3 regions of the Microbacterium sp. zg.Y1084 genome follow, and region 3 is predicted to be linked to each of the others. Evidence: predicted binding sites of a transcription regulator. Region 3 holds the regulator's gene; each other region holds the start of a gene.

Region 1 (4,185 bases), on a different contig from region 3:
CGCGCCGCCGGGCTCCGCACCGACCAGCTGCCGTTCGTCGGTGAGCTGATCGAGGTGCGCACCGAGTTCGAGCCGTGGCGTGAGGCGTTCAACCTCGCCCTCGGCGGCTTCGCCACCACGCTCCTCATCGATGCGGCGCACCTGCCGGCGTTCCGCGCCGCCATCGACACGATCCGCATCCCCGAGCGCCTCCGTTACGAGGGCGTGCACACCGGGCTTCCCGACGCCGCGCCCGGCGATCCCCAGACGCTCCCCGGACGCCTGGACTACAAGAGCACGCCCTTCACGGGCTGGCTGCAGGACGAGCTCTCCCGCCGCTACGGCTACGTCTGCGTCGACACCTCGGCCGAGCTGTCGGAGCACCGGATGGCCTTGACCCTCGCGGGGCAGACGTCGCAGGGCGCCCGTGGTGCGCACGGCGGGCACGGACGACGCAACGTGCTGGGGTTCTCCACGCACCGCCGCGTCGGTGAGCTCGACGCGCAGCTCGGGGCGCTTCGTGCCGAGCTCGAGACGGCACAGACGGCCACCCATGATGCCGAAGCCGAGCTCGACGCGCTCGACGCCCGCCGGGCGGCGTACGAGAAGATCCAGGACCTCACCTGGGACCAGGTGGACGTGGCATCCGTCGAGAAGGAGCGCGAGCGCTGGTCCGCGATCATCGACGAGGTGACCGCCGAGAACCCGACCATCGCCAGCATCCAATCACAGATCGCCGCGAAGCGCGCCGAGGCGGCCGAGCTGCGTGAGGGCATCGGCCGTGCGAAGGCCGAGCAGCAGCGGCTCGCCGACGCATGGGCGGCCGTCACCGATGAGGTCGATGCCGCTCAGGCCGCGATCGACGCGGCCGACGCCGCCGGGCGCGCGCTCACCGAGGCCCAGGCCGCCTACCTCGACGGGCAGTTCCTGCTGCCGGAGGGCACCGGTCCCACCACGCGCATGCAGGACCTGGCCCGATTCGACGCCGCGCTCGATTCGGCGTCACGACGCTTCCTCGACGACCAGCGGGCTGCGCAGGAGGCGGTCGGCGATCAGCGCGACAGCCTGCGGCGCACCCTCGCCGGGTTCCTCGACCGCTGGCCCAACCCCAACCTGCTGGCCGACCCCGACCAGTCGCTCGGCGACTTCGAGCGCATCCTCGCCGAACTCGAGACCAGCGGTCTGCACGAACTCGAGGCGGAGTGGCGCGACAGCCTGCTGAAGCTCTCGGGCAACGATCTGACGAACCTCGACTCGACGCTCAGCAGGTCGCTGCGCGAAATCCGCGATCGCATCGAGCCGATCAACCTCATCATGCAGGACCTGCCCTTCTACGACGACCATCACCGTCTGCAGATCTCGCCGCGCGAGACCCAGTCGGAGGTGCGGCGGCGCTTCCGCAAGGAGCTGCGCGACGTGCGGGCGCTGATCGATGCGGCCGAGACCGACGACGACCGCGAGCGCGTCTACCAGCGCATGTCCCGGCTCATCAACCGGCTGCGCCGCACCGCACCGGACTTCGCCGACCTCGTCGACGTCCGCAACCACGTGCGGGTCAGCGCCGAACGCGTGCACGCCGTGACGCACCAGCACGTCGCGCTGTATGACCACATCGGCGAGAAGTCCGGCGGCGAGTCGCAGGAGCTCATCGCGTTCATCGTCGGCGCCGCGCTGCGCTATCAACTGGGGGATGCCGGGGCCGAGCGTCCGCGCTACGCACCGGTGTTCCTCGACGAGGCGCTCATCAAGGCCGACGCGCACTTCACCAAGCGGGCGATCGGCGCATGGCGCGGGCTCGGCTTCCAGCTGATCATCGGCGCACCGAACGACAAGTACAGCGCCATCGAGCCGCACGTCGACGTCGAATACGACATCCTGAAGGACACGCAGGGTCGGTCCTGGGCGAAGCCGAAGGTGGGGCTGCCGGCGTCGGCGCCGTAGCCGCCGCGAGCGGGCGCCGACCGCGCCTCCTCCGGAAGACCTCAGATCGACGGGTTGTCCACAGTTGCACTTCCGATTCGAAGAAGTGTCGGAGGTTCGCGGGAGAGCAACCCCAATGCGGAGCAGCGCATATCTTCCACCCGACGAGGCGGCCGCGCGAGCGATGAGCCGTCTCGGCGAGGTGCTGCCCGACCTCATCGGCGTGCGCGAGCAGGTGGCCCGCTTGCAGGCACGCGAAGCGCGACTGCTGGCGCAGGCGGACGGCATCGTGGAGGACTGGGTGGCCGATGCGGGGCTGCAGCGCCGCTCCGAGGCCGACATGCCCCATCGCATCGCCGCGACCGAGATCGCTGCGGCCTGGCGGGTCAGCGACCGCACCGTGCAGCGGCAGATCAGCGAAGCTGCGACACTCGTCAACGATTACCCCGCCACGCTCGCCTCCCTCGAAGCCGGTCGCATCTCGCTGGCCCACGCGCGCGTGATCGTCGGCAACGGCGCGATCATCACCCAGCGGGTGCTGCGCGCGGAGTACGAAGACGCCGTCCTCCCCTATGCCGAGAGCGAAGCGGCCACCCGGCTGGCGCCCATCTGCCGCCGACGCGCCGAGTGGTATGCCGATGTCACGCACCGCCGTGCAGCACCCGCCGTGCAGCACCCGGCGGTGGCCACGACCCGCGCCGCGGCCACCGCGTGCTCAGCGCCTACGCGGGCAGGGCCACTCCGTGCGCAGCGGCATACTCCTGCACGGACGCGATGTGCGCCGCCCGGCGGGCGGGCGTGAGCCACGCCGCCTCGAAGGAGTTGATCGCGAGCTGCACGAGGTCGGTGGGAGCGAGGCCGGCCTGCTCGGCGAGCGCGACGTAGTTGTCGCCGACGTACGCACCGAAGTAGGCCGGGTCATCGGAGTTCACCATGACGCGCACGCCCTCGCGCAGCAGACCCACGATCTCGTCGGCCTTCATCTGCTCGGTCACGAACGAGTTCGACACCGGGCACGTGGTGAAGCCGAGTCCGCGTTCCTTGGCCAGGGCGACGAGCGCCGGGTCTTCGACGATGTTGGTGCCGTGGTCGATGCGGTCCACACCGATGTCCTCCAGGACGGCGCGGATGTTGTCGATCGATCCGACCTGGTCGATGTCGCAGTGCATCGTGAGGAAGAAGCCCTCCGCCTTGGCGCGGGCGAACACCTCCGCGAACTTCGTGGGCGGGTTGTCGCGCTCGTCGGAATCGAGGCCGACGCCGAGGATCCATGCCTTGTACGGCAGCGCTTCCATGAGGGTCGCCATCGCGTCTTCGGCGGAGAAGTCGCGCAGGAAGCACAGGATGAGCTCTGCGGAGATGCCGAGCTCATCCTGCGCGCGCACGGCGGCGCGACGGTAGCCGGTGACGACGGTCTCGAACGGCACGCCGCGGCTCGTGTGCGCCTGCGGGTCGAAGAACATCTCGGCGTGCACGACGCCCTGCTCCTTCGCCTTCAGCAGGTACGCCCAGGCGAGGTCGTGGAAATCCTCCGCGGTCTGCAGAACGCGCATCGCGGGGTAGTACACCGCGAGGAAGCTCGTCAGGTCGGTGAAGTCGTATGTCGCCTTCACCTCGTCGACCGTCTTCTCCGCGAGCTCGATGCCGTTGCGGGCGGCGAGGGCGAACTTGAGGTCGGGCTCCAGCGTGCCTTCCAAGTGGAGGTGCAGCTCAGCCTTGGGGAGGCCGTGGGCGAACGCGGCGAGGTCGACGGACGTCGTCATGGAGGGGTTCCTTCGGGTCATGTGCGGGAAAAGCACGGCCTCGACAGCGGATGGGGGTCGATGCGGGCCGGCACGATCGACTCTAGGGTCTGCGCGCCCCCGCACCGGAAGCCTGCGCAGGACCCGCCCTGGCTGGAGGCGCGGGGCCGGCTCGGCCCGCGTCGCAGCACGTCCGGTACTACGCCTCCGTGCCGCACGTCCACCCCTTTCGCCCCGGCGCCGAAACGCGCGAGGGTGAAGCGTGGACTTCACAGATGACCTCAGCGCCTGGTTGGCGCAGCAGCGGTGGTTCGCCGGCAAGAGTCACGCACCGCGCTTCCGCATCCTCGACGCGCAGCCCGTGCCCGGCGCCACGCGCTACCTGCTCATGGACGACGCCGGTTCACTGCCGGCGCTCTACCACGTGCCGTTGACCCTCGTCGCGTCCCCCTCGCCCTCCGATGCCGTCGCCTGTCGCACCGACGACGGGTACCTCGTCGATGCGACCCGGCACCCCGATTTCGCGGTGGGAATGCTCGCCGAC
Region 2 (4,185 bases), on a different contig from region 3:
GCGATCAAGGTCACCGACGTCGACGCGCTGCGGGCGGCGGGCATCGACCCGGCCGAGGTCGCGCACACGTTCGCATCCGTCATGTTCGGGCAGCTGTTCGGCGACGGGTTCTTCCATGCCGACCCGCACCCCGGGAACATCTTCGTCACCCCGCTCGCGACGCCCGACGGCGGGCGCGGTGCGGATGCCGGGGGATCGCCCCCCTGGGTGCTGACGTTCATCGACTTCGGGATGATGGGCGAGGTCACCCCGACGCTGCGCCGAGGGTTGCGCAGGCTCGTGATCGCTGTTGCCGCACGCGATGGGAAAGGCCTCGTCGACGGCATCCGGGATGTGGGGGTGCTGCTGCCCTCGGCCGACACCCGTGAGCTGGAGCGGGCGATGACGCAGCTGTTCGCGCGCTTCGGCGGGATGGGCTTCGCTGAGCTGCAGCAGGTCGATCCCCAGGAGTTCCGGGACTTCGCGGTGGAGTTCGGTGACGTGGTGCGGGCGATGCCGTTCCAGTTGCCCGAGAACTTCTTGCTGATCATCCGGTCGATGTCGCTGGTGTCCGGCGTATGCAGCTCGCTGCAGGCGGACTTCAACCTGTGGGACGCGGTCGAGCCGTACGCCGGCCAGCTGCTGCGCGACGAGCGGGGCAATGTGCTGCAGGACGCTGTCACGCAGGCGGCGTCGACGGCGTCGATCGCGGCAGGGCTGCCGCGGCGGATCAACGACGTCATCGAGCGGATCGACGAGGGCGCGATCGCCGTCGAGACGCCGCGGCTCGACCGGCGGCTGGCGCGGCTCGAGCGGGCGGCGCGGCGGGTCGTGTCGGCCATCCTCTTCGGCGGTCTGCTGGTGGGAGGGGTGCTGCTGCGTCCCGCCGAGGAGGCGTTCGGCACTGTGCTCATGGTCGCCTCGGTGCCGCCCCTGCTGCACGCCCTGTTCGCAGGGATGGTGGGCCCGCGCGGTCCCGCCTGAGGCGCCGCGGGGCGGTGGAACGGCGGAGCCGCGGGGAACGGTGGAGCGGCCGGCTCAGGTGGTACCCGGCTCGGCACGCTCCCGGCACCACTCGACGAACTTCTTCGCGCGACCATCGGGAGCGAAGTGCACCTCCCAGAGGTTCACCCAGTTGGTGTCGCCCGGGTAGTCGATCGTGCCGCGGATGATGCCGAGATCATCGTTCTCGATCAGTACGTCGAGATCGTGCTGCGGGTCGGCGCCCTCGGATTCCGGCCATGCAGCGAGGATCGCGTCGATCCCCCGCGCGGGATCGGGGTCGTCGGGCCGGAACCAGTATTCGGCATCGTCGGCGAAGATGGCGCGGACGTCGTCGGGGTTCTCGGTCTGCCAGGCGGTGATGTAGCCGTCCAGCCAGGTGCGTGTTCTGCTCATGGCGATGGTCTACTCCGGGGTGCGGACACTGCGCAGTGGGATTGACAGGCGGTCGGGCGGTTCGGTCGGGCGGTTCGGTCGGGCGGTTCGGTCGGGCGGTTCGGTCGGGCGGTTCGCCTCAGAAAGGCGCCGGATCGAACTCGGGTTCGGTGGCGAAGGCGACCTCGCTGACCGGGCGGTCGATGTACACCCGACCGGTCGGGGAGGTCCACCTCAGCACGCCACCGGCGTCTTGCTGGACGCGCCAGGGAGAGTGGTGCTTGCCGCTGTGATGTCGTCTGCAGAAGTGGGCGAGATTCGCGATCGCGGTCGGTCCGCCGTGCGCGTGATCGATGGTGTGATCGATGTCGCACAGACGCGCCGGTATCCGGCAGGCGGGGAACCGGCAGTGCTGATCGCGCGTGCGCAGATGCCGGCGCATCTCTTCGGAGGGACGGTAGCGGTCGACGGCGAGAACGGCGCCCGAGACCGGGTGGGTGAGGATGCGGTCCCATCCGGGTGCCCCGGCCGCCAGGGTGCGCGCTGTCACAGCGTCGATCGGCCCGTGCCCGACGAGGGTGGTCGGCTCGAATGGGTCGGCGACATGATCGCCGATGAGCGTGAGTACCGGCACCGTGACCTGGATGTTCGCGCGGATCGCCTCACGTCCGCCCGGGATCGATACCGAGGAGGGCATGCCGGTGAGCAGCAGATCGCTCAAGGCGTCGGCCCGCAGCTCATTCAGGGTGCGGGTGTCGGGGGTGGCATCCGACGGGACGTCGTCGACCGGGAGGAGCGCGTCGTCATCGTCCGAGGCGCTGCGTGCGGTCTGGGCGATGCGGGCGATCTGCGAGATACGGTCGTACGCGCCGTGGGCGAGTGCGGCGGGGAGGATGGCGACGAGTTCGGCCATGCCGTCGTCGAGGTCGGTGAGGGAGACGCTGCGCCGCAGCCGTGCCTGCCGGTGGCGCTCGTCGAAGGTGGTCTCGGCGAACCACTGGGCGCGCAGCCGCGCGATCGGCGCCACCCGCGTGGCCGCTTCGGATTCGGCGTAGGGCAGGATGGCGGCTTCGTACTCGGCACGCAGTTCAGGACGCGCGATGATCGCGCCGTTGCCGACGATGACCCGCACGTGGGCGCTGGAGATGCGGCCCGCCTCGAGCGACGCGAGGGTGGCCGGGTAGTCGTTGACGAGGGCGGCGGCATCAGCCATCTGGCGCTGCACGGTGCGGTCGCTGACCCGCCAGGCGGCGGCGATCTCGGATGCCGCGATGCGGTGCGGCATCTCGGCTTCGGAGCGGTGCTGCAAGCCGGCATCCATCACCCAGTCGTCGACGATGGCACCGCTCGCGGCGAGCAGCCGGGCTTCGTGCGCCTGCAGGCGTGCCATCTGCTGCCGCACCCCGACGAGGTCGGGAAGCACCTCGCCGAGCCGGTCGACAGCACGCGCAGCGGCTTCGTCGGCGGGGAGGTAGGTGGTTCTCGGCATGCATCCATTGTCGCGCAACCCTCGGACATTTGTTCGAGTAACGGCGTCGCCTGTGGATAACGTGTAACGACGAGCGGGGCGCCCAGCCAGCGGTGCGGCCGCTCGGGGGGAGTCAGGCGCGAATCTCACGGGGGCGGCGCAGGAGCGCACGGAGCCCCAGTCCGATCGCCGCCACGACGATCGCCGTCAGGATCGGTCGCATCGCCAGTGCCGGCTCGAACAGCGCCATGCGGAAGACCCCGAGCCCGTAGTCGAGCATGTCGGCGGGGCTTTCCGCCAGCACGCGTGAGCCGACTGCATTGGTCAGGCCGGTGACGACGGCCGGGGTCACCCACACGATGACGATGGCGGTGATGGCCGCGATGACCCTTCCCGCCGTCGACACTCCCGTCCACGTGATCGCCGCGCCCACCAGCACGGCAGGCACCCACTGCACAAGCCACAGGGCAGCGGGGAACTCCGGGGGAAAGGAGCCGAAGGGCACGATGATCGCAGACAGCCACCCGCCCGCGGCGGCCGAGCCCACCGCGAGACCGATCAGCGCGCCGGCCTGCGGCGCGGTCGCGATGAGTGTGGTCGCTGCCAGGCTGATGGCGATCGTGAGCACGCTGCCGAGGGTCAGCCCCGTCACATAGATCGCCGATTCTGTGCGCTCCTGCAGCGTTGCGGCCACCGTGGCGGCGGTCTGCGCGACGGCACCCAGCTGGACGAGGCCCACACCCGCAAGCAGAAAGCCGGTTGCCCGCCGTCTCGAGCGGGCGCCGAGCGCGCGGCCGCCGATGCCGGCGAGGGCAGCACCCACGACGATCACGGAGAGGATCAGCCCCACGGCGTATTGACTGAACGGCAACAGGATGATCGGCGGGACGCCGGGCGTGAACGCCCACAGGTTCTGCGTCGGCATCCGCGCTCCGGTGAGGAGCCAGGGGAGGAGCCCGACCAGCGCGGCCGTCGCCCCGGTGAGCGGAAAGAGCCAGAGCGGACGGGTGCGCTGCGGGACCCTCTTCACCGACCCGGACGTGATGGGCTCGGGATTCATGACTCCCCTTCGATGGGCTCGACGCGGACCGGCGGCGCCAGCCTACGTGGCGGTGAGCGGTATCGGAGAGCAGCGGGTCACCGATGGGCGCGATCTGCGCGACGGCCATGGCGCCCGCGACCACTTCGCGCTACCGTGGCCGCCCACAACTCTTCACGGATCCTGGGGAACCGATGAGAACTGGACTGAGACGGCTTGCCCGCCGCATGGCCGAACCGGTCGATCGGATCCACGCACGATGGGCGCTTCCAGCCCTCACGGGCCCGGTCGAGCGGGTCGCGGTCGTGGGGATCTACCGCGA
Region 3 (4,185 bases):
AGCGACCGCTTCGCGCGCCAGGTCGCCGAAGCGCGTGCCGACGGGGTGGTCGTCCGGCCCGTGATCGTGGGCCCGGTGACGCTGCTGGCCCTGGCCAAGGCGACGGATGCCGCGCCCGAGGGCTTCGACCCGCTCTCGCGCCTGGACGAGCTGCTGCCGGTGTACCGCGCGCTTCTCGCCGCCATGCGCGCGGCGGGCGCGGAGTGGGTGCAGCTGGACGAGCCGGCGCTGGTGAGCGAGAGCCTGCCGGCGTCGCCTGCCGCCCTCGCCGAAGCCGCGGCCCGCGCCTATGCGCTGCTCGGCGACGCCGCCGACCGTCCCGCCGTGCTTGTCGCCGCCGGCTACGGCCGGCTGTCGGCCGAGGCGTGGCGGGCGCTCGCCGCGGCTCCGATCGAGGCGGTGGCGCTCGACCTGCACCGGGGCGGCGTGCCGGAGCCCGCCCCCGGCCTCGACGGCAAGACGCTGGTGGGTGGCGTCATCGACGGCCGCAACGTGTGGCGCGGCGACCTCGCCGCCGCCTGGGAGCGACTCGACGCGCTGCGCGCCCTCGGTGCCCGCGCCGTCGCCGCAGGCACCTCGACCTCGTTGCAGCATGTGCCGCACGACGTCGCGGATGAGCCCGACCTCGATCCCCGCCTGGTGTCCTGGCTCGCCTTCGCCGACCAGAAGGTGCAGCAGGTCGCCACGCTCGCCACGGGGCTGCAGGTCGGGCGCGAGGGCATCGCCGACGAGCTGGCGGCGGCATCCGCTGCGCTCGCCGACCGGCACGCCGCCCCCGGCGTGCGCGACGGGGCGGTCCGGCCGCGAGCAGCGGCGCTGAGTCCCGACGACTACTCGCGGGCCGCAGCCGCCACGCGGGAATCCGCGCAGCGTGAGCTCGGACTCCCCGTGCTGCCGACGACGACGATCGGCTCCTTCCCGCAGACCGGCGACATCCGCCGTGCCCGCGCCGCCGCTGCGCGTGGAGAACTGACCGCCGCGCAGTACGACGGCTTCCTGCGCGACGAGATCCGCCGGGTGATCGAGCTGCAGGAGCGCCTGGGGCTGGACGTGCTGGTGCACGGCGAGGCGGAGCGCAACGACATGGTGCAGTACTTCGCCGAGAACCTCGACGGCTTCGCGGTCACCCGCAACGGCTGGGTGCAGTCCTACGGATCGCGGGCCACCCGCCCGTCGATCCTGTGGGGCGACGTCTCTCGGCCGGCCCCCATCACCGTGGGGTGGTCGGCCTACGCCCAGAGCCTCACCGCGGCTCCGGTGAAGGGGATGCTGACGGGGCCGGTGACCATTCTGGCGTGGTCGTTCGTGCGCGACGATCAGCCGCTGGGCGAGACCGCGGACCAGGTGGCGCTCGCCCTCCGCGATGAGATCGCCGACCTCGAGGCGGCCGGCATCCGCATCATCCAGGTGGACGAGCCCGCCCTGCGCGAGCTGCTGCCGCTGAAGAGCGCCGACCAGCCGCACTACCTGGAGTGGTCGGTCGGTGCGTTCCGTCTCGCCACCGCGGGCGCCGTCCCCGCCACCCAGGTGCACACGCACCTGTGCTATTCGGAGTTCGCCGTCGTCATCGATGCGATCGCTGCGCTGGACGCCGATGTCACCTCCATCGAAGCGGCCCGCAGCCGTGGCGAGGTGATCGGCGACATCCGCTCCTCGGGCTTCGCGCGCGGCGTCGGGCCAGGCGTGTACGACATCCACTCGCCCCGGGTGCCGTCCGTCGACGAGATCGCGGGCCTCCTGCGGCGCGCCGTCACCGAGCTGCCGATCGGCCAGGTGTGGGTCAACCCCGACTGCGGACTGAAGACCCGCGGCTATGCCGAGACGGTCGCGTCGCTGGAGAACCTCGTCTCGGCCGCGCGCGCGGTGCGCGAGGAGGTGGCGGTGCGGGCCTGACCTCCCGGCGGGGACGCACGAGGGGATGCCGCGGCAGTGCGGCATCCCCTCGTCATGTCACGCGGCGTACGCGCGGTCGCGGCTACACCGCGCGCAGCACCGCCACCACCTTGCCCAGCACGACCGACTCGTCGCCCAGGATCGGCTCGAACGCGCTGTTGCGCGGCAGCAGCCACGTGTGACCGTCGCGCTGGCGGAACGTCTTGACCGTCGCCTCGCCGTCGAGCATCGCCGCGACGATGTCGCCGTTGTCGGCTGTGGGCTGCGAGCGGACGACCACCCAGTCGCCGTCGCAGATCGCGGCATCGATCATCGATTCGCCGCTGACCTTCAGCATGAACAGGTCACCCTTGCCCACCAGCTGGCGCGGCAGCGGGAAGATCTCCTCCACCTGCTGGTCGGCGGTGATCGGCACGCCCGCGGCGATGCGGCCGACGAGCGGCACGAGCGCGGCGTCGCCGACGCTGGGCGCGGCATCGGCAGGATTCTCGGCGGCAGAGCCGGGCAGGTCGATCAGCACCTCCATGGCGCGCGTCTTGCCGGGGTCGCGCCGGAGGTATCCGCTCAGCTCGAGCTGATTGAGCTGATGGGTCACGCTCGACAGCGATTTGAGTCCCACCGCGTCGCCGATCTCCCTCATGCTCGGCGGGTAGCCATGCCGTGCGATCGAGCGCTGGATGACCTCGAGGATCGCCAGCTGCTTCTCGCTGAGGCTCTTGCGCCGCCGCGTCTGCGGCTTGTCCCGCTCGCGGCCGGCCGGTGTCGCGTCGGTCATCGAGCCTTCTCCCGTCTCGCCGCGCGAGGCAGCGTCTTCGAATGTCGGAGGTCCGTGATGGGGTGCTCCTATCGAAACCGTATCCGGTGCCGGATGCCGCGGCGCAGAGGTCCACGCGTGTCGCGTGCGATTCGATATCCGACCGGTCCCGTGCTTGACACCCTAGAACATCGAAGATAACTTCGGAAAAGAACTTCGCATCCGGCCTTCCTGGCCGAAGGTCGGATGCGAAGATCGCCACAGAGGAGGACTCCATGACCACCATCCAGCTCGCCGGACCGACGTCGTCCGCCACGCGGCTGCGGCTCACCGCCCGCGGTCGCCGGGTGTTCACCGGTCTCGCCGCCCTCCCCATCGTCATCGCCGTCGGCGCCGCCGCCCTCAGTGGGGGAGGTGCACTCGCCAGCGGGGACCGCTCCGCTCCGGCCGGCTCGTTCCAGATGGTCACCGTCGCTGCGGGCGAATCGCTGTGGTCGATCGCCGAAGAGGTCGCGCCCCAGGCCGACCCGCGCGACGTCATCCACGAGATCGTGCGGCTGAACGCCCTCGAGTCCTCCGTGGTCGCCGCCGGTCAGCGACTGTCCATCCCCTGGGAGTACACCGCCGCGCCGTGAGGCCGGGTGCGAGGGCGATACGTTCCGACCTGGGGCCGAGCCCACTGATGGCCGGGCTGGCTAGCATGGGAGGGGTGATCCCGAGTCTCAACGACCTCCCCCTCCGCGACGATCTGCGCGGCCAGACGCCGTACGGCGCTCCGCAGGCGGCACTCCCCGTCGCTCTGAACGTCAACGAGAACACGCATCCGGTTCCCGACGAGGTCGCGGGCGACATCCTCGACGCCGTCGCTCGTGCGCTGCGCGACGTGAACCGTTACCCCGACCGCGAGTTCACGGCGCTGCGCGAGGCCTTCGCCGAGTACCTCGGCCACGGCCTGTCCCGCGACCAGATCTGGGCGGCGAACGGCTCGAACGAGGTGCTGCAGCATGTGCTGCAGGCGTTCGCCGGTCCCGGCCGCACCGCGTTCTCCTTCGCGCCGACCTACTCGATGTACCCGCTGTTGACGCGGGGGACGGGAGCCACCTGGGTCGCCGGTCACCGCGCGCACGACTTCACCCTCGCTCCCGACGACGCGGCATCGCAGGTCGCGGAGGCGGCGCCCGACGTGGTCTTCCTCTGCGCGCCGAACAACCCCACCGGAACGCCGCTGTCACTCGACGTGGTCGAGGCGGTCTACGAGGCCACAGCCGGTGTCGTGATCGTCGATGAGGCGTACGTCGAGTTCGCCCCACGCGACGCGCGGTCGGCGGTGACGCTGATGCCGGGGCGCGAGCGGCTCGTGGTGTCCCGCACCATGAGCAAGGCCTTCGCCTTCGCCGGAGCGCGGGTGGGATACCTCGCAGCCGATCCCGCGCTGATCGACGCCCTGCGGCTGGTGCGGCTGCCGTACCACCTCAGCGCACTCACTCAGGCGGCCGCCACCGCCGCGCTGCGGCACGCGCCGGTCATGCTGGGCATGG

The links. The regulator LexA, encoded in region 3, represses DNA repair genes until DNA is damaged. The targets are predictions, from matches to a motif close to TCGAACANNTGTTCGA.
Region 1: the regulator LexA is predicted to act here: its motif matches at 1,998-2,013, upstream of NQ165_RS12570 (13E12 repeat family protein).
Region 2: the regulator LexA is predicted to act here: its motif matches at 2,867-2,882, upstream of NQ165_RS06705 (HNH endonuclease signature motif containing protein).

The regions. Positions count from the first base shown of each region.
Region 1 covers NZ_JANJGV010000010.1:169,632-173,816, forward strand. The annotation lists gene NQ165_RS12565 (ATP-binding protein) at 1-1,920, shown strand, start outside; gene NQ165_RS12570 (13E12 repeat family protein) at 2,084-2,701, shown strand; gene add (adenosine deaminase) at 2,622-3,662, opposite strand; gene NQ165_RS12580 (phosphotransferase) at 3,904-4,185, shown strand, end outside.
Region 2 covers NZ_JANJGV010000003.1:444,197-448,381, forward strand. The annotation lists gene NQ165_RS06695 (AarF/ABC1/UbiB kinase family protein) at 1-963, shown strand, start outside; gene NQ165_RS06700 (nuclear transport factor 2 family protein) at 1,018-1,377, opposite strand; gene NQ165_RS06705 (HNH endonuclease signature motif containing protein) at 1,496-2,845, opposite strand; gene NQ165_RS06710 (hypothetical protein) at 2,958-3,884, opposite strand; gene NQ165_RS06715 (hypothetical protein) at 4,091-4,185, shown strand, end outside.
Region 3 covers NZ_JANJGV010000008.1:8,027-12,211, reverse strand. The annotation lists gene metE (5-methyltetrahydropteroyltriglutamate--homocysteine S-methyltransferase) at 1-1,893, shown strand, start outside; gene lexA (transcriptional repressor LexA) at 1,976-2,668, opposite strand; gene NQ165_RS10130 (LysM peptidoglycan-binding domain-containing protein) at 2,923-3,282, shown strand; gene NQ165_RS10125 (histidinol-phosphate transaminase) at 3,348-4,185, shown strand, end outside.